3 regions of the Lactococcus sp. FSL W8-0209 genome follow, and region 3 is predicted to be linked to each of the others. Evidence: predicted binding sites of a transcription regulator. Region 3 holds the regulator's gene; each other region holds the start of a gene.
What was found. Region 3 encodes NrdR, which represses ribonucleotide reductase genes. Its sites were predicted from a motif close to ACACNATATATNGTGT; they were not measured.
Positions count from the first base shown of each region.

Region 1: a site for NrdR is predicted at 2,514-2,529, ahead of nrdD (anaerobic ribonucleoside-triphosphate reductase). Genes of this name have one in related genera too.
Region 2: a site for NrdR is predicted at 2,543-2,558, ahead of MKX45_RS06220 (redoxin NrdH). Genes of this name have one in related genera too.

Region 1 covers NZ_JBBOVN010000001.1:555,628-560,886, forward strand. The annotation lists gene MKX45_RS02850 (DUF6036 family nucleotidyltransferase) at 82-630, shown strand; gene MKX45_RS02855 (hypothetical protein) at 627-911, shown strand; gene MKX45_RS02860 (LysM peptidoglycan-binding domain-containing protein) at 950-2,269, opposite strand; gene nrdD (anaerobic ribonucleoside-triphosphate reductase) at 2,613-4,856, shown strand; gene nrdG (anaerobic ribonucleoside-triphosphate reductase activating protein) at 4,853-5,259, shown strand, end outside.
Region 2 covers NZ_JBBOVN010000001.1:1,246,492-1,251,750, forward strand. The annotation lists gene nrdE (class 1b ribonucleoside-diphosphate reductase subunit alpha) at 1-1,647, opposite strand, end outside; gene nrdI (class Ib ribonucleoside-diphosphate reductase assembly flavoprotein NrdI) at 1,783-2,205, opposite strand; gene MKX45_RS06220 (redoxin NrdH) at 2,207-2,425, opposite strand; gene plsY (glycerol-3-phosphate 1-O-acyltransferase PlsY) at 2,599-3,237, opposite strand; gene parE (DNA topoisomerase IV subunit B) at 3,513-5,259, shown strand, end outside.
Region 3 covers NZ_JBBOVN010000001.1:1,009,432-1,014,690, forward strand. The annotation lists gene dnaB (replicative DNA helicase) at 1-109, shown strand, start outside; gene MKX45_RS05100 (Veg family protein) at 304-561, shown strand; gene MKX45_RS05105 (phosphotransferase family protein) at 630-1,403, shown strand; gene trmB (tRNA (guanosine(46)-N7)-methyltransferase TrmB) at 1,524-2,177, shown strand; gene nrdR (transcriptional regulator NrdR) at 2,296-2,742, shown strand; gene MKX45_RS05120 (replication initiation and membrane attachment family protein) at 2,913-4,088, shown strand; gene dnaI (primosomal protein DnaI) at 4,088-4,969, shown strand; gene MKX45_RS05130 (NADPH-dependent oxidoreductase) at 4,962-5,259, shown strand, end outside.

The DNA of each region.
Region 1 (5,259 bases), 450 kb from region 3:
TCAACTTGACAAAATCCTTATGATAATTGATAATGGAGTGAGAAATAAGAAAAATTTTGAAGGTGAGTGCGAGGTATAAATTTGGATTATCATCAATTATTTTCCCGCTTGAACGAAAAACTTTCAGAAGAAAATTTGCAACTTCACTTACATTGTGTTGGTGGTTTCGTCCTTGAATACTATGGAATGAAGGCAACAGAGGATATAGATGCCTTTTATGAAAGTACCGAAAAAGTTGAAAAAATCATTCAAGAAATTGGTGAAGAATTTCATGTCGGAACCTCTAATGAACCTTGGTTGAGTCAAGCAGTCGGCGAAGTCATGTCTCATTCAAAAACAGATGAAACAATTATTTTTGTGGAAAGTCATTTGACTGTTGGTCTGTCATCACTCGAATCTATTCTTATCGATAAAATACAGGCTGGCCGAACCAAAGATGTTCCAGACATCGCAAAAATAATGAAAAAATTAAAAATTGAAAGCCCAGATCCTCTCTTAGAACGATTTAAACATACAGATGGTTCAGCAGACCCAGCGGTCATTTTAGAGGCTTTTAGTTTAGCTTACGGCGAAGAAGCCTTAAAAAATTATTTACGAAAAAATCCAAAAATACTGAGGTTATTGCAATGACGTGGATTGAATATCTCCTGAATGCTGCTCAAAAGTCTAAATGGAATTTAGAACTTTGGGTCCGTTATTTAAATAAAGTGATTCAACGGGACAAAATTTTACTTTCAAAAACAGATATTGATTATTTAATGAGTTCTGAAGAATTAACTTCTTTTCAACGCGTTTTTCTTGAACTCGCGCTTGAAAAAGAAACAACACCTTGGGAAATGACTGTTGGCATGTCTGAACCGACTCAATCGATTCATCTTCAGTCTGTTTTAAAAGAATTAAAAAAAGAATGAATTAACTTTCATTCTTTTTATATTTTATAAATTACAATTTATTTAATACGAAGATATTGACCAATTAAAATGGTATCACTTGATAAATGATTCCAAGCCTTAATTGAAGCAATTGGGCTACCAGATTTTTGTGAAAGTCCCCAAAGCGTATCTCCTTTAACAACCTTATGGATAGAGGTATTTGAAGCTGCAGAAGAGTTAGAAGTTGAACTCGTAGAGGCTGAGCTTGAACCTGTTGAAGAACTTGAAGAACCGGCAGATTGTGAAACAATCAAGTTTTGTCCAATGAAAATTGTATCAGAATTCAAATGATTCCAACTCTTGAGTTGAGCAATCGTCGTTTTATATTTGACAGAGAGTCCCCAAAGCGTATCACCAGATTTAACCTTAATCGTCGTCTGTGAAGCTGGTTTGGCAGGAGTGACCGAAGTAGTAGGCGTTGTAGTTCCGGCAGAATTTCCTGAAGAAGTTGAACTATTTGTATTAGACGAAGAACTTGAAGTTGTCAATACAAGCTTTTGCCCAATATAGATGACTGTACTTTTAAGATTGTTTGCGCTTTGAATTTGAGCAACACTAATTCCATATTTTTGCGAAATTCCCCAAAGTGTATCGCCAGATTTAACTGTATAAGTGGTTGAGCTTGTATTTGAATTATTATTGGTATTTGTAGCTGTTGAACCACCGGAATTAGAAGTACCAGCAGAAGAAGCACCGTCAAAACGAGTCAAATTATATTGAGAAATAATTCGATTCAGTGAAGCACCATAATTAGGGTCAGTTGCATATTTTCCTGTTAAAGCTGCGGTTGCAGCTTGATAAGTTGCCGCGTTTGCTCGCCAAGCTTTAGCATAATAAGGACCATTTCCAAAGTTTGTAGTTTTTAAAACATAAGCATTATCTTGGAAACTTTGATTAAAGGAAGGATAAACCCTAAATGGCATATCTTTTGTGACCCATTTACCATTGAGATATTCTTGAGTTTTAAAAACAACGCTTTTTCCTTGATAAGTTCCTTGAATACCGAATAAATTATAATAGGGGGCACGAGAAAGTTGGCTTGAACCCCAGTTACTTTCCAAAATAGCTTGAGCAATCATAACTGAAGGATAAAGACCATTACTATCGGCAACTGGTTTTGCTGATGCAGCAATACTTTCAATAAAAGCTTCTGTCGAATTGGTTGCAGCCTGAACCATTGGGCTTGTTTGTTGGAGCAAAAGCTCGTGAGTGGTCGTCAAAGTTCCTGCAATGAGAACAGCGCCAGCAAATTTGGTCGCTGGTTTATAAAAAGCCAGTGGTTTTTTGGCTTTCTTTTTTAAATGTCTATTTTTAACTTTAATACGAGAAACTGGCATAAATAATTCCTTTCCTGAAAATACAGAATAAAATAAGTACTACCCTATTTTACCACGGTTAATGGAAGAAAAAGATGACAATTATGTGGCGGTTTGTAAACGTTTTTTATTTAATGTTTTATATTGGCTAGAAAATGTGAGAATTTAGATAAAAAATCTGATTTAAGACGCAATGATTACATTTTAAATACAAAGAGATTATATTTTGCTTTGCGAAATTGAGAAAAGGGAATGAAAACAAGCAACACAAGATATTGTGTGTGTTTACATAATTTAGCCTATATATTGTGTCATTTCCGAGAATTTGATAAAATAGATGATGTAATTGAAGAGGATGGTTAATATGAAAAGTGAAGTAAAATATCAAGATGTAACACTAGAAGAAATTAATGTGATAAAGCGCGACGGACGCTCAGTGAAATTTAACAGTGAGAAAATTTTTGATGCTTTGACTAAAGCGGCTAAAAAAGTCGAACTGACAGATATGTCGGTTCTTTCAGAACTTACTGACAGAGTAGTCAGTGAAATCTTTACTCGTTTTTCTGAAAATGTCAAAATTTATGAAATTCAATCGATTGTTGAGCAAGAACTCCTTGAGTCTGGTGAAACTCAATTGGCTGAAGAATATATCTCTTATCGTGCTAACCGTGATTTGGCCCGTACCAAAGCAACGGATATCAATTTCACGATTGAAAAATTAATTAATCGCGACCAAACTGTCGTTAATGAAAATGCCAATAAAGATTCTAACGTTTTCAATACTCAACGTGATTTGACAGCTGGTGCGGTTTCCAAAGCAATTGGTTTGAAACTTCTTCCGCCACATGTGGCAAACGCTCACCAAAAGGGTGATATTCATTATCATGACCTTGATTATAGTCCATTTACTACAATGGCTAACTGTTGTTTGATTGACTTTAAAAATATGTTTGAAAATGGTTTTAAACTTGGAAATGCGCAAGTAGATTCGCCAAAATCAATTCAAACAGCAACTGCGCAAGCCAGTCAAATCATCGCTAATGTGGCTAGTTCACAATATGGTGGTTGTTCATTTGACCGTGCCGATGAAGTATTGGCGCCTTACGCGAAATTAAATTATAAAAAACATTTAAAAGATGCACAAAAATGGATTGATGGTGCTGAAAAACAAGAAGCTTATGCTCGTGAAAAAACAGCCAAAGATATCTATGATGCAATGCAATCTTTAGAATATGAAATTAATACTTTGTTTACTTCAAATGGTCAAACGCCTTTTGTAACAGTTGGTTTTGGTCTTGGAGACGATTGGTATGCGCGTGAAATTCAAAAAGCAATTTTGAATGTCCGGATTGGTGGTTTAGGTTCAGAACACCGTACTGCCATTTTCCCTAAATTAATTTTCACACTCAAACGTGGACTTAACCTCGAAGTAGGGACACCAAACTATGACATCAAAGAACTTGCACTTGAATGTTCAACAAAACGGATGTACCCTGATATTTTGAGCTATGATAAAATTGTTGAATTAACAGGTTCATTTAAAGCTTCAATGGGTTGTCGTTCATTCTTGCAAGGCTGGAAAGATGAAAATGGGAATGACGTGACTGCTGGACGTAATAATCTTGGAGTTGTTACAGTTAACCTTCCACGTATTGCTCTTGAAGCCGCTGGAAATAAAGAAAAATTCTGGGAAATCTTCAATGAAAGAATTGAAATTGCTCATGATGCCCTTGCTTTTCGTGTTGAACGTGCTAAAGAAGCACAACCTAAAAATGCACCTATTCTCTTTATGAATGGTGCATTGGGACGCCTTGATGCCGAAGGTTCAGTTGATGAATTGTACAATAAAGAACGTGCAACTGTAAGTTTAGGTTACATTGGACTTTATGAAGTGGCGACTACTTTTTATGGCCCAACTTGGGAAAATAATCCTGAAGCTAAAGCTTTTACAATTGAAATTGTGAAACGAATGCATGAAGATTGTGAAGATTGGTCTAAAGCCTCTGGTTATCATTATTCTGTTTACTCAACACCGTCAGAAAGTTTAACTGACCGTTTCTGCCGAATGGATAAAGAAAAATTCGGTTCAGTTGCAGATATTACTGACAAAGATTACTATACTAATTCTTTCCACTATGATGTGCGTAAAAATCCAACTCCATTTGAAAAATTAGAGTTTGAAAAAGACTATCCTGTTTATGCCAATGGTGGATTCATTCATTACTGTGAATATCCTGTTCTTCAACAAAATCCGAAAGCTCTTGAAGCAGTCTGGGACTTTGCCTACGATCGTATTGGATATCTTGGAACAAATGCACCAATTGACCACTGCTATGCTTGTGGCTTTGAAGGAGATTTTGCGGCAACGGAACGTGGATTTAAATGTCCACAATGTGGCAATGATGATCCTAAAACCTGTGACGTTGTCAAAAGAACTTGTGGATATCTTGGAAATCCGCAAGCACGTCCAATGGTTCATGGTCGTCACAAAGAAATTTCATCACGTGTAAAACATATGAATGGTTCTGTCGGAGCTTTGAACGATGGAAATTTGATTGATTCAGTCGAAGTTGACGAAGCGAAATCAAAATATTTTGCGGAGAAATAAGTATGAACAATCCAAAACCAGGAGAATGGAGAGCTGATGAACTCTCACAAAATTATATTGCAGATTATAAACCCTTCAATTTCGTTGATGGCGAAGGGGTGCGCTGCTCACTCTATGTGAGCGGCTGTATGTTTCATTGCGAGGGCTGCTATAATCAAGCCACTTGGTCATTTCGTTATGGAACGCCCTATACCAAAGAGCTTGAAGATAAAATTATGGCTGACCTTGCTCAGCCTTATGTCCAAGGTCTGACGCTTCTTGGTGGGGAACCTTTCTTGAATACGACATTTTTGATTCCTTTGCTCAAACGGATTCGTCGTGAGTTACCGGATAAAGATATTTGGTCATGGACAGGTTATACATGGGAAGAGATGCTACTTGAAACAGATGACAAATTAGAAAT
Region 2 (5,259 bases), 240 kb from region 3:
GAAAAGTTCTTGAACTTTAGGAGAGACAGCTGCAAAATAATCATGTGTTAAATATTTATCAAAATAAGAACCATCAGCATAGGCAGATTTTTCAAAATTCTTGAAGCTAGACCCTTTTTCAACAGCTAATTTATTTGAAGCCACTAAAGTATAATAGTTCAACAACATGAAATAAACACTAGTAAATTCAACGGCTTCTTTGCTGTCATAATGAATTTGATTTTGTGCTAAGAAAGAATGTAAGCCCATTGCTCCAAGCCCAATCGCATGCATTTCATCATTACCTTTACGAACAGTTGGAACAGTATCGAGGTTTGAAGTTTCGGAGATGAAAGTTAAAGCGCGAACCATTGCTTCAATAGAAGTTCCAAATTCATTGCTAGAAGTCATCATATTCAAAACATTAGTTGAACCCAAGTTACAAGCGACGTCAGTTCCAACCACCTTATAAGTTTGGTCATCGTTCAAAACAGAAGGCGTTTGGACTTGCAAGATTTCAGAACAAAGGTTAGACATTGAAATTACACCATCAACAGGGTTAGCTTGATTGACTGTGTCAACATTTACGATGTAAGGATAACCAGATTCTTGTTGAAGTTTTGAAAGTTCTTGCTCAAGTTCACGGGCATTAATCGGTGTTTTACGAATTTCTGGATTGACCACCATTTTGTCATATTCAGCTGTAATATCGACTTCGGCAAAAGGTTTACCATAATATTTTTCAACAAAATATGGCTCAAAGAGATACATTGTTTCTCCCTTTTTTACCAATTCATAGAATTTATCAGGAACAGTAACCCCAAGAGAAAGTGTTTTAACACGAATTTTTTCATCCGCATTTTCTTTTTTAGTGGACAAGAATTCCATAATATCTGGATGGAATAGTGATAAATAAACAACACCAGCACCTTGACGTTGCCCCAATTGATTGGCATAAGAAAAGGCGTCTTCAAAAAGTTTCATGACAGGAACGACACCAGCTGCCACTCCATCATAACCTTTGATAGGTGCACCAGCAGCACGTAAATTAGTCAAGTTTAGACCAACACCACCACCATTTTTAGAAAGTTGCAAGGCAGAGTTAATTGTTCGTCCAATTGAATTCATATCATCAGTTAATTGTAGAAGAAAACAAGAAACAAATTCACCACGACGCTTACGTCCAGCATTTAGAAAAGTCGGAGTCGCAGGTTGATAACGACGATTAATCATTGCAAAAGCAAGATTATTAGCTAATTTTTCATCGCCGTCAGCCATGTATAAAGCATTCATTAACACACGGTCTTCAAAATCTTCAAGATAGAGAGAACCGTCATTGTTTTTCATGGCATATTGATTATAAAATTTGTAAGCAGCCATAAATGAATCAAAATGAAATTCAAATTTACTCAATTCTTTACGAAGATTGGTAATGAATTCTGGTTTATATTTTTCAAGAAACTCAGCTTCTAGATATTCTTCTTTAACGAGCCAATTGAGTTTATCGATATATGTATCGGCTTCATAACGATTAGGTTCGACATTTTCTTTAAAAAAAGCAGTAATTGCTTTTTTATCTTTAGCAAGAGGAATGCTACCATTAACGGGAATATTAATCTCGTTATTAAGCTTGAAATAAGTTACATCTTTAAGTTGTTTTAGAGACATAAGTGACCTTTCTTAAAGCGTTCAACCATAAAGAACAGAGGGGTGAACTCTAATATTATAATAAGTTCAAACTAATTAATAGAAATAAAAAGTTAAAAATAAAGAGGCTTCACTCAATAGGGTGAAGCCATAAAATCACAGCGGATTTTTGAAGGTGACTTTCGCTCCTTTGTCAAGCTGTGTAGCGAGTTTTTCGACAGCAGCAACATCGGCTGGTGTACCATTAAACTCAAAATCATATAAAAGCGGAATTTGGTATTTTGCAGAAAGTTCTTTAGCAGTAAAAATATAAATACCTGCGAAATTACGATTTCCTGTACCAATAATTCCTAGACAATGTTTATAATTATCATTATAAGCCATAAAGTCAAAAACAGGGTCCATAACATCTATTGATTTGGAAACAGTTGGAGATTCTTCGGCATAACTTGGCGTTATCAAAAGAAAAGGTTCATTCATTTCTATATCATCGTCAGGACTAATTTCGACATTTGGTAAGTTTGTTTTGGAAACAAAGCGACGTGTTTGCCCAGTCACACTGAAATAAGCAAGTTTCATATTAAGCCAACTTTGCTAATTCGCTAGGACGGAAACCAGAGAAGGCAAAGTCATCTTTAGTAATGACAGGTGCAGCACGAAATCCCATTTCAATCACTTTTTCAACAAATTCAGGTTGTTCATCGATATTGATTTCATCGAAGGCAATTTTATGTTCTGAGAGCCATTTTTTGACCATTTTGCATTGCATACAATTGTTTTTAGAATAGACTGTAACCATTTTAAATCTCCTTTGAGGACAAACGTATTTTATTAGTGAGAGTAAAAAGTCTTTGACTTTTTCTCAACTTTTTATAGTCTTATTTTATCGTAAAAAAAATATCTAGTCAAATTAAAGATACTAGATATTGTGTTGAATTATGTAAAATTATAAAAATAACACAACATATTGTGCTATTTTTCTTTTTGTTTTGATAAGTTTAAACCAAATGGGACAAGGGATTCGCAATGATTTTTGATTCTTTTGAGATTTGTTCTATGTCGTAAAATAATAATAATTGCTAAAACAAAAATAATAATTGAGAATAAAAGGTCGTAGGAAGTAAGAATAAATCCGATGCTAGGGAAAATAAGAATTCCCAATAAAGCAAATACAGCACCTATCACACTAGAGAGACTAATCATGCTAAAAAGCCATAGGACAATGATAAAGACAACAAGAAGGTAAATTAAGAAGAGCGGACTAAATCCAAGAATCACACCAGCAGAAGTTGCAACAGCTTTACCACCTTTAAAGCGGTCGAATATTGAAAAAGTATGTCCAATGACAGCAAGAAGACCGAAAATTAGAGGTGAAACACCATTGATATGGAAGAAAAGGGGTAAAAGAGTAGCAAGTGTCCCCTTTAGTAAGTCAAAAGCAAAAACTGAAATTCCTGCCTTTACACCTAGAATTCTAAAAGTATTGGTTGTTCCAGTATTTCCTGAGCCATAGTCATGGAGATTTTTTTTGAAAAAAATCTTGCCAATCCATAAGCCGAATGGAATTGCCCCTAAAAGATAGCTGGCAATGAGAAGAATAATAGTAAGCATAAGTTCTCCGAAGTTTATTTCGTTTAAAATCGATAATCTCTTTTAACTGTACAATTATATCATATTTTTAATAAAGATTACTGACAGTATTGAAACATCTTCACTTACTTTTGGAAAAATTCTTACTATTAGATGAAAAAAATTGTCAGCAGTCCTTTGACAAAGCTTTCTGAACAAGGTACAATAATCAAGATGAATATTTTTTATTAGCTCATTGTGGATAAAAAAATAGTGATTTAGATAGAAGATATAGGCTTTCGATGAGAGGAAAATAAATGGTAATAGATATTAATAACTATGATGACAGTGCGATTCAGGTTCTTGAAGGATTGGATGCTGTCAGAAAACGTCCAGGGATGTATATTGGATCAACTGACGGAACTGGTTTGCACCATTTGGTTTGGGAAATTGTAGATAATGCGGTTGATGAAGCTTTATCTGGCTTCGGTAACAGAATTTCAGTGACCATTAATGCTGATGGTTCTTTATCAGTAGAAGATGAAGGACGGGGAATGCCAGTTGGGAAACACGCCATGGGTATTCCAACTGTGGAAGTAATTTTTACTATTTTGCACGCAGGTGGTAAATTTGGTCAAGGGGGTTATAAAACTTCTGGTGGACTCCATGGTGTTGGATCTTCAGTCGTAAATGCCCTCTCGACTTGGTTAGAAGTTGAAATTACTCGTGACGGGACTGTTTATCGTCAACGTTTTGAAAATGGTGGACATCCAGCGACAACTTTAGAAAAAATTGGGAAAGCACCAAAGTCTAAAACAGGAACTAAAGTTACCTTCATGCCGGATTCTAGCATTTTTTCGACAACAGAATTTAAATATAATATCATTTCAGAACGACTAAATGAGTCTGCTTTTCTTTTAAAAGAAGTGACGATTAGTCTTGAAGATAAACGAACAGATGAAAAAGAAGAATTTCATTATGAAAATGGGGTTCAAGATTTCGTTTCTTATCTTAATGAAGATAAAGACAGTTTGACTACAGTTCTTTATTTTGAAGGAAAACAAGATGGTTTTGAAGTTGAAGTTGCCCTTCAATATAATGATGGCTATTCAGAAAACATTCTTTCATTCGTCAATAATGTCCGAACAAAAGATGGCGGAACGCACGAAGCAGGTTTGAAGACAGCAATTACGAAAGCAATGAATGAATATGCTCGTAAAGTAAATTTACTCAAAGAGAAAGATAAAAACCTCGAGGGTTCGGATTATCGTGAAGGTTTGACAGCCGTCTTGTCAGTTTTAATTCCTGAGGAACATCTCCAATTTGAAGGACAAACCAAAGATAAATTGGGTTCTCCTTTAGCTCGTCCAGTTGTTGATTCTTTGGTTTCTGAGAAACTAAGTTTCTATTTGATGGAAAATGGCGAATTAGCGCAAAATTTGATTCGTAAAGCAATCAAAGCCCGTGAGGCTCGTGAAGCGGCTCGTAAAGCGCGTGAAGATTCACGAAATGGAAAGAAATCTAAAAAAGACAAAGGACTTTTGTCTGGTAAATTAACGCCTGCTCAAACAAAAAATCCAAATAAAAATGAACTTTATTTGGTCGAAGGAGATTCTGCCGGGGGGTCCGCTAAACAAGGACGAGATCGTAAATTCCAAGCCATTTTGCCTTTGCGTGGTAAAGTTATTAACACCGAAAAAGCTAAGATGCAAGATATTCTCAAAAATGAGGAAATCAATACAATGATTTATACCATTGGTGCTGGCGTTGGGGCAGATTTTACCTTGGCTGATCGTAATTATGACAAAATCATTATTATGACCGATGCCGATACTGATGGAGCACATATTCAAACGCTCTTATTGACTTTCTTCTATCGCTATATGAAACCATTGGTTGAAGCGGGTCATGTCTATATTGCCCTTCCACCACTTTATAAAATGAGTGAAGGAAAAGGCAAAAAAGAAAAAATTGAGTATGCTTGGACAGATGGTGAGTTAGCAGAACTTCGCAAGCAATTTGGTAAAAATGCTAATTTGCAACGTTATAAAGGACTTGGAGAAA
Region 3 (5,259 bases):
TGAAGTTATTATTGAAAAAAATCGTTCAGGAAGCCGTGGAACAGTCGAATTACTCTTTATTAAAGAGCATAATAAATTCGCAAGTATTGATAACCGATATGGCGACTAGATTTTTTTGGCTAATTCGTGTTATAATATGAGTAATTGTCTAATTCTCTTTATTAATAAAAATGAACGATAAAGAATACATTATAAAATTTGATTCTTTTAATCAAAAAAGAGAGATATAATCAAGGATAAAATTAGATTTATAAGGTAAGCGTTCGGAGAAATCCGACTTTTACGTCTTATTTGGAGGAAAAAATGGATAACCAAAATCAAGAAATAGGAAAAATCGTTGACATTCGTGAAAAAGTTCAAGCACACTTGGGTGAAACGATTGAAATTACTTCACAATTTGGTCGTAAACGCGAAAATCGTCATAAAGTGAACTTGATTGAAGCCTATGCAACACATTTCATTATTGAAAATATTCCGGCTCGTGGTCCTAAAACAACTGAGTCATATCAATATGCTGACATTTTGACTCAAACTATTTTAATTCACTATCCAAACGCATAAGTTTGAGGAATAAAGTAAATGGTTCAAATAATGATTAATAGATTTTTAAAGGAAAGGAGGAGATAAGGATGATGAAAGCCGATTGGGATATGACGCCTGTTAAAGGTGGCTCTGGCAATGCATTTTTTGGGAAAAGTGATCAGGAACGCGTTTTTATTAAAAAAAACGGCAGTCCATTTTTGCCGAGTATTTATCTTGAGGGAATCACGCCAAAAGTCTTATGGACAAAACGTACGGCTGAAGGCGATACCTTATCTGCTCAACCTTGGATTGACGGTCATACACTAAGTCCTGAGGATATGGAAGACCGCCAAATTAATCATATTTTAGCACATTTGCATGACTCAAAAAAATTGGTTGAATCTTATAAGAAGTTGGGAAGTCAAATTATTCTTCCTGAACAATTATTAGAGGATTGTGTCCAAAATACTGAGGCTTTACGAACAAATCATTTTTTGTCAGGAATCATTGAAGAAATGCGTCAACAAGTTCCCGAAATCAAAAATGAAGAGGTCGTAGTCGTTCATGGCGATGTCAATCATAAAAATTGGTTAGTGGATGATAATTCAGGAAAAATTTATTTAGTAGATTGGGATACCGTCTTTTTATCAGATTCAATGGTTGATATGGCACATGTTTTATCACATTATATTAAACCAAATAACTGGTCTTTGTGGTTGATGACATCTGGTGTTAGACCTCGTTCAGATATTATGGATAAAGTGGCTTGGTATGGAAAACTTTCTTTTCTTCGCCAAATCTCTGAATATCTTTCTAGAGGAAAAATGAAAGAAGTAAATCAAGAAATCTTGGGACTTCGTAAATTTTGTGAATTATTTTAGTAAAAATAGGCTAGGGTTTGGACCTTCCTATTTTTTGGCTTATAATTGAATAATAAAAATAAAGAAACAGAAGATCACTTTTGCTGATTTTCTATCAAAAATTAAAAAATTGAGGTAAAAATGCGCGTCAGAAATCGTAAAGGGGCAGGCGAAATGCTTGCTGAAAACGCACATATCGTAGTTGAAAATCCAGCGGACTTTAAAGGACGTTGGTCAGAACGTTTTGGAAATGATCATCCGATTCATATTGAAGTTGGTTGTGGAAAAGGAGCTTTCATCACAGGAATGGCAGCTCTTCATCCAGAAATAAATTACATTGCAATTGATATGCAATTATCAGTTTTATCTTATGCTTTAGATAAAGCAATTGAAGCAGATTTGCCAAACGTACAAATGATGCTTGTTGATGGAGCTGCTTTGAGTGAATATTTTGCTGATGGTGAAATTGACCAAGTCTATTTGAACTTTTCTGACCCTTGGCCAAAAGGACGTCATGAAAAACGTCGTTTGACTTATAAATCTTTTCTTGCAACTTATGAAAAGATTTTACGTCCTGAAGGTGAAATTCATTTCAAAACTGATAATCGTGGATTGTTTGAATATTCTTTAGTTTCTTTAGCTAACTATGGCATGGAACTTAAAAAAGTTTGGTTAGATTTACACCAAGACGAAGAATTTGCACCTCAAAATGTAATGACCGAGTATGAGCAAAAATTCTCACAAAAAGGTCAAGTAATTTATCGATTAGAAGCAAAATTTTTGCCCAAGAAGTAAATAAGTTGCTTTCTGTCATTAAAACTAATGAAAAAAATTACTGACAGAATAAGAAAGTCTAAACCAATTTTCTGTCAGTAAAATTAATAAGAATTTATTATCTATTAAGGAGAATAAAATGAGATGTCCAAAGTGTTCTTCTGAAGAATCAAAAGTTGTTGATTCAAGACAAGCCGAAGATGCTATTCGCCGTCGTCGTGTTTGTGAATCATGTGGTTTTCGCTTCACAACCTTTGAACGTATCGAAGAAATGCCCCTTTTAGTCATCAAAAAAGATGACAAACGTGAACCCTTTAATCGTGAAAAAATTGTTCGTGGTTTAGTTCGTTCAGCATACAAACGCCCAGTATCAAGTGAAGATATTGAAACAACAGTTGCAAATGTTGAAAGAAAAATTCGTCAACTAGACAGTAATGAAGTTGAATCAGATGTCATTGGTGAATTTGTGATGCAAGAACTAGCTGAATTGGATGATATCACCTATATCAGATTTGCCAGCGTCTATCGTTCATTCAAAGATGTCAGTGAATTAGAAGAGCTCCTTAAAAATATTACCAAAAAATAAATCCGTCAGTAAAATGCGACTGAATAGGGAGCATTTTATCGGCAAATAAAAGAAAGATCAGCTCGCTGAACTTTCTGTCATTAAAAGCGACTGAATAGGGAGCATTTTATCGGCAAATAAAAGAAAGATCAGCTTGCTGAACTTTCTGTCAGTAAAAAGTGAGGAAAAAAATGAGAGCAGGAGATTCATTTACAATGCTTAATCGAGGAAAGACCAGCTTTGACGCTGAGGCTTTTCGTCTGCTCTATTTACCAATCATTGGCACGGATGCCTTTGCGCTTTATCAGTTAATGCTAAGTTTTTCTACTGGAAGAATTTCTCACTTTTTGGAATATCTAAATCTCGGTCTTAATCCTTTTATTGAAGCATTAGATAAATTATCTGGCTTATCATTAGTTCGCGTTTATGATGATCATACCAGTCTTTATTTTGAAGTAAAAAGTCCGCTAAATTTTGAAAATTTTCTTGCAGATGATTTTTATAGACAACTTTTGATTTCAAGAATTGGTGAAAATCGAGTAGCTGCTTTAGCTAAAAGAATGGAACCAAAAGGAAAAGAAGTTTCCAAGAAATTTCATGAAGTTTATAAAGTTAGTTTTGACTCGCAAGCTCAACAAAACCACTCAAATACAAATGAGCGTTTTGATATGGGGGCCTTTAAAAGTATTATGGAACGTCAAGGCTATCATTTAAACAATGAAAATCAAGACTCCTTAACACTCTATTCACTAGCAGAAAAATTTGAACTCAATTGGTACGAATTATTCAAGCAAGCAGAAAAAACAGCCAATGCTGATAAAACTTTGAACATGAATAATTTGATGAGAAGTCTTTCAGGAGCTAGCCAACCGCAACCAGCACTTTCAGCTTTTCCTAAAGCATTTGCCGATTTGATTGTCATCAGTAAATCTCATGAACCAGATGATTTCATCCGACAGATAAAAGCGCAAGCTGGAGGCTTTGTCAGTTCGGAAGAACATAAGCTTTTAACTAATTTAAGTCGCCAAAATTTGCCAGCAGAAGTCCAAAATATTTTGATTCACTATGTTTTAGTACAGCAAAAAAATGCGTCGTTAAATCCAAATTTTGTAAATGCATTAGCCAACGACTGGATGAGAAATGAAGTATTTACAGCTGAAACAGCGGTAAAACGAATTTTGGAACGAGAAGAATTAGCTGCTGTTAAAGCAAAAACTGGAGCTGAAAAACGACCAATGAAAATCAAAAAAGAAGCACCAAAATGGTCAAATCCAGATTATGAAAATAAGACAAGCCAAGAAGAACTTGCAAAACTTGAGAAAATAAGGCTTGACTCTCTCAAAAAACTGAAAGGAGAGCAAAATTAATGGAATCTATCGGAGACATCTTAGGAAAACGTCAAGACATCCGTGAAAATTTTGAAAAATTAGTCGCAGAAGTATTAAAAAATGCTGATGTGCAAGCTTTTATTGCCCAACATCAAATGACTTCTGACGAAATTCAACGCTCTTACTCCAAGTTTTATGAATACGTTCGTGAGCATGAAAAATTTGAAAAAGGTGAAAAACGGGCAGCTGACGGTTATGAACCTGTTTTAATCATGAATCATGGCTATGCTGATGTTTCATATCAAACGACAAATGAATTGGCGCAGCAACAAGCAGCTCAAAACCTTTTGCGACGTGTGAATATTATTGGACTTCCAAAAGATTTAAAACAAGTCACTTTGGCAGATATTGCCCTTGATGATGTTCAAAGAATCAAACCATACCAAGCCCTAGTTGATTTTATTACTAATTTTCCCAAGAAAAAAGGACTTTATCTTTATGGAGATTTTGGTGTTGGGAAATCTTTCATGCTTGCGGCAATGGCAAACGAATTAGCCAAAAAAGGAATTTCAACAACTTTACTTCATTATCCCACTTTCATTTCTGATTTAGATTTTGACAATGCCAAAGTCTGGGTCAATGAAATAAAAGCCAGCCAAGTTTTAGTTTTGGATGATATTGGGGCAGAGCAAAACAACGCTTGGGTTCGTGACAGTATTTTACAAGTCATTTTACAACATCGCATGCAAGAAAATCTCCCGACTTTCTTCACTTCAAATTTAAGAATGGAAGAATTAGAACAGCATTTAGCCGAAACCAAGCGAGCTGATGAAATTTGGCCAGCAAAACGTGTTATGGAACGCGTGAAATATTTGGCAGAAGAAATGCGATTAGAGGGGACGAATAGACGTCATGACTGAAACAAATGAAACGATTGATTTAATGATGAATCACACTTCGGTCAGAAATTTTACAGAAGAAGCAATTGAGCCTAAAGATTTGGAAAAAATCTTAAAAGCTGCTCAAATGGCATCAACATGGAAAAATTTCCAATCATATTCTGTGATTGTTGTAGAATCACAAGCTCAAAAAGATGCGATTTATGAATTTCAACCACAAAAATCAATCAAAAATTGTGCAGCATATTTAGTTTTTGTTGGCGATTTAAATCGTGCCCAAAAGGCAGTCGAATTGCATCAAGGCAATTTCC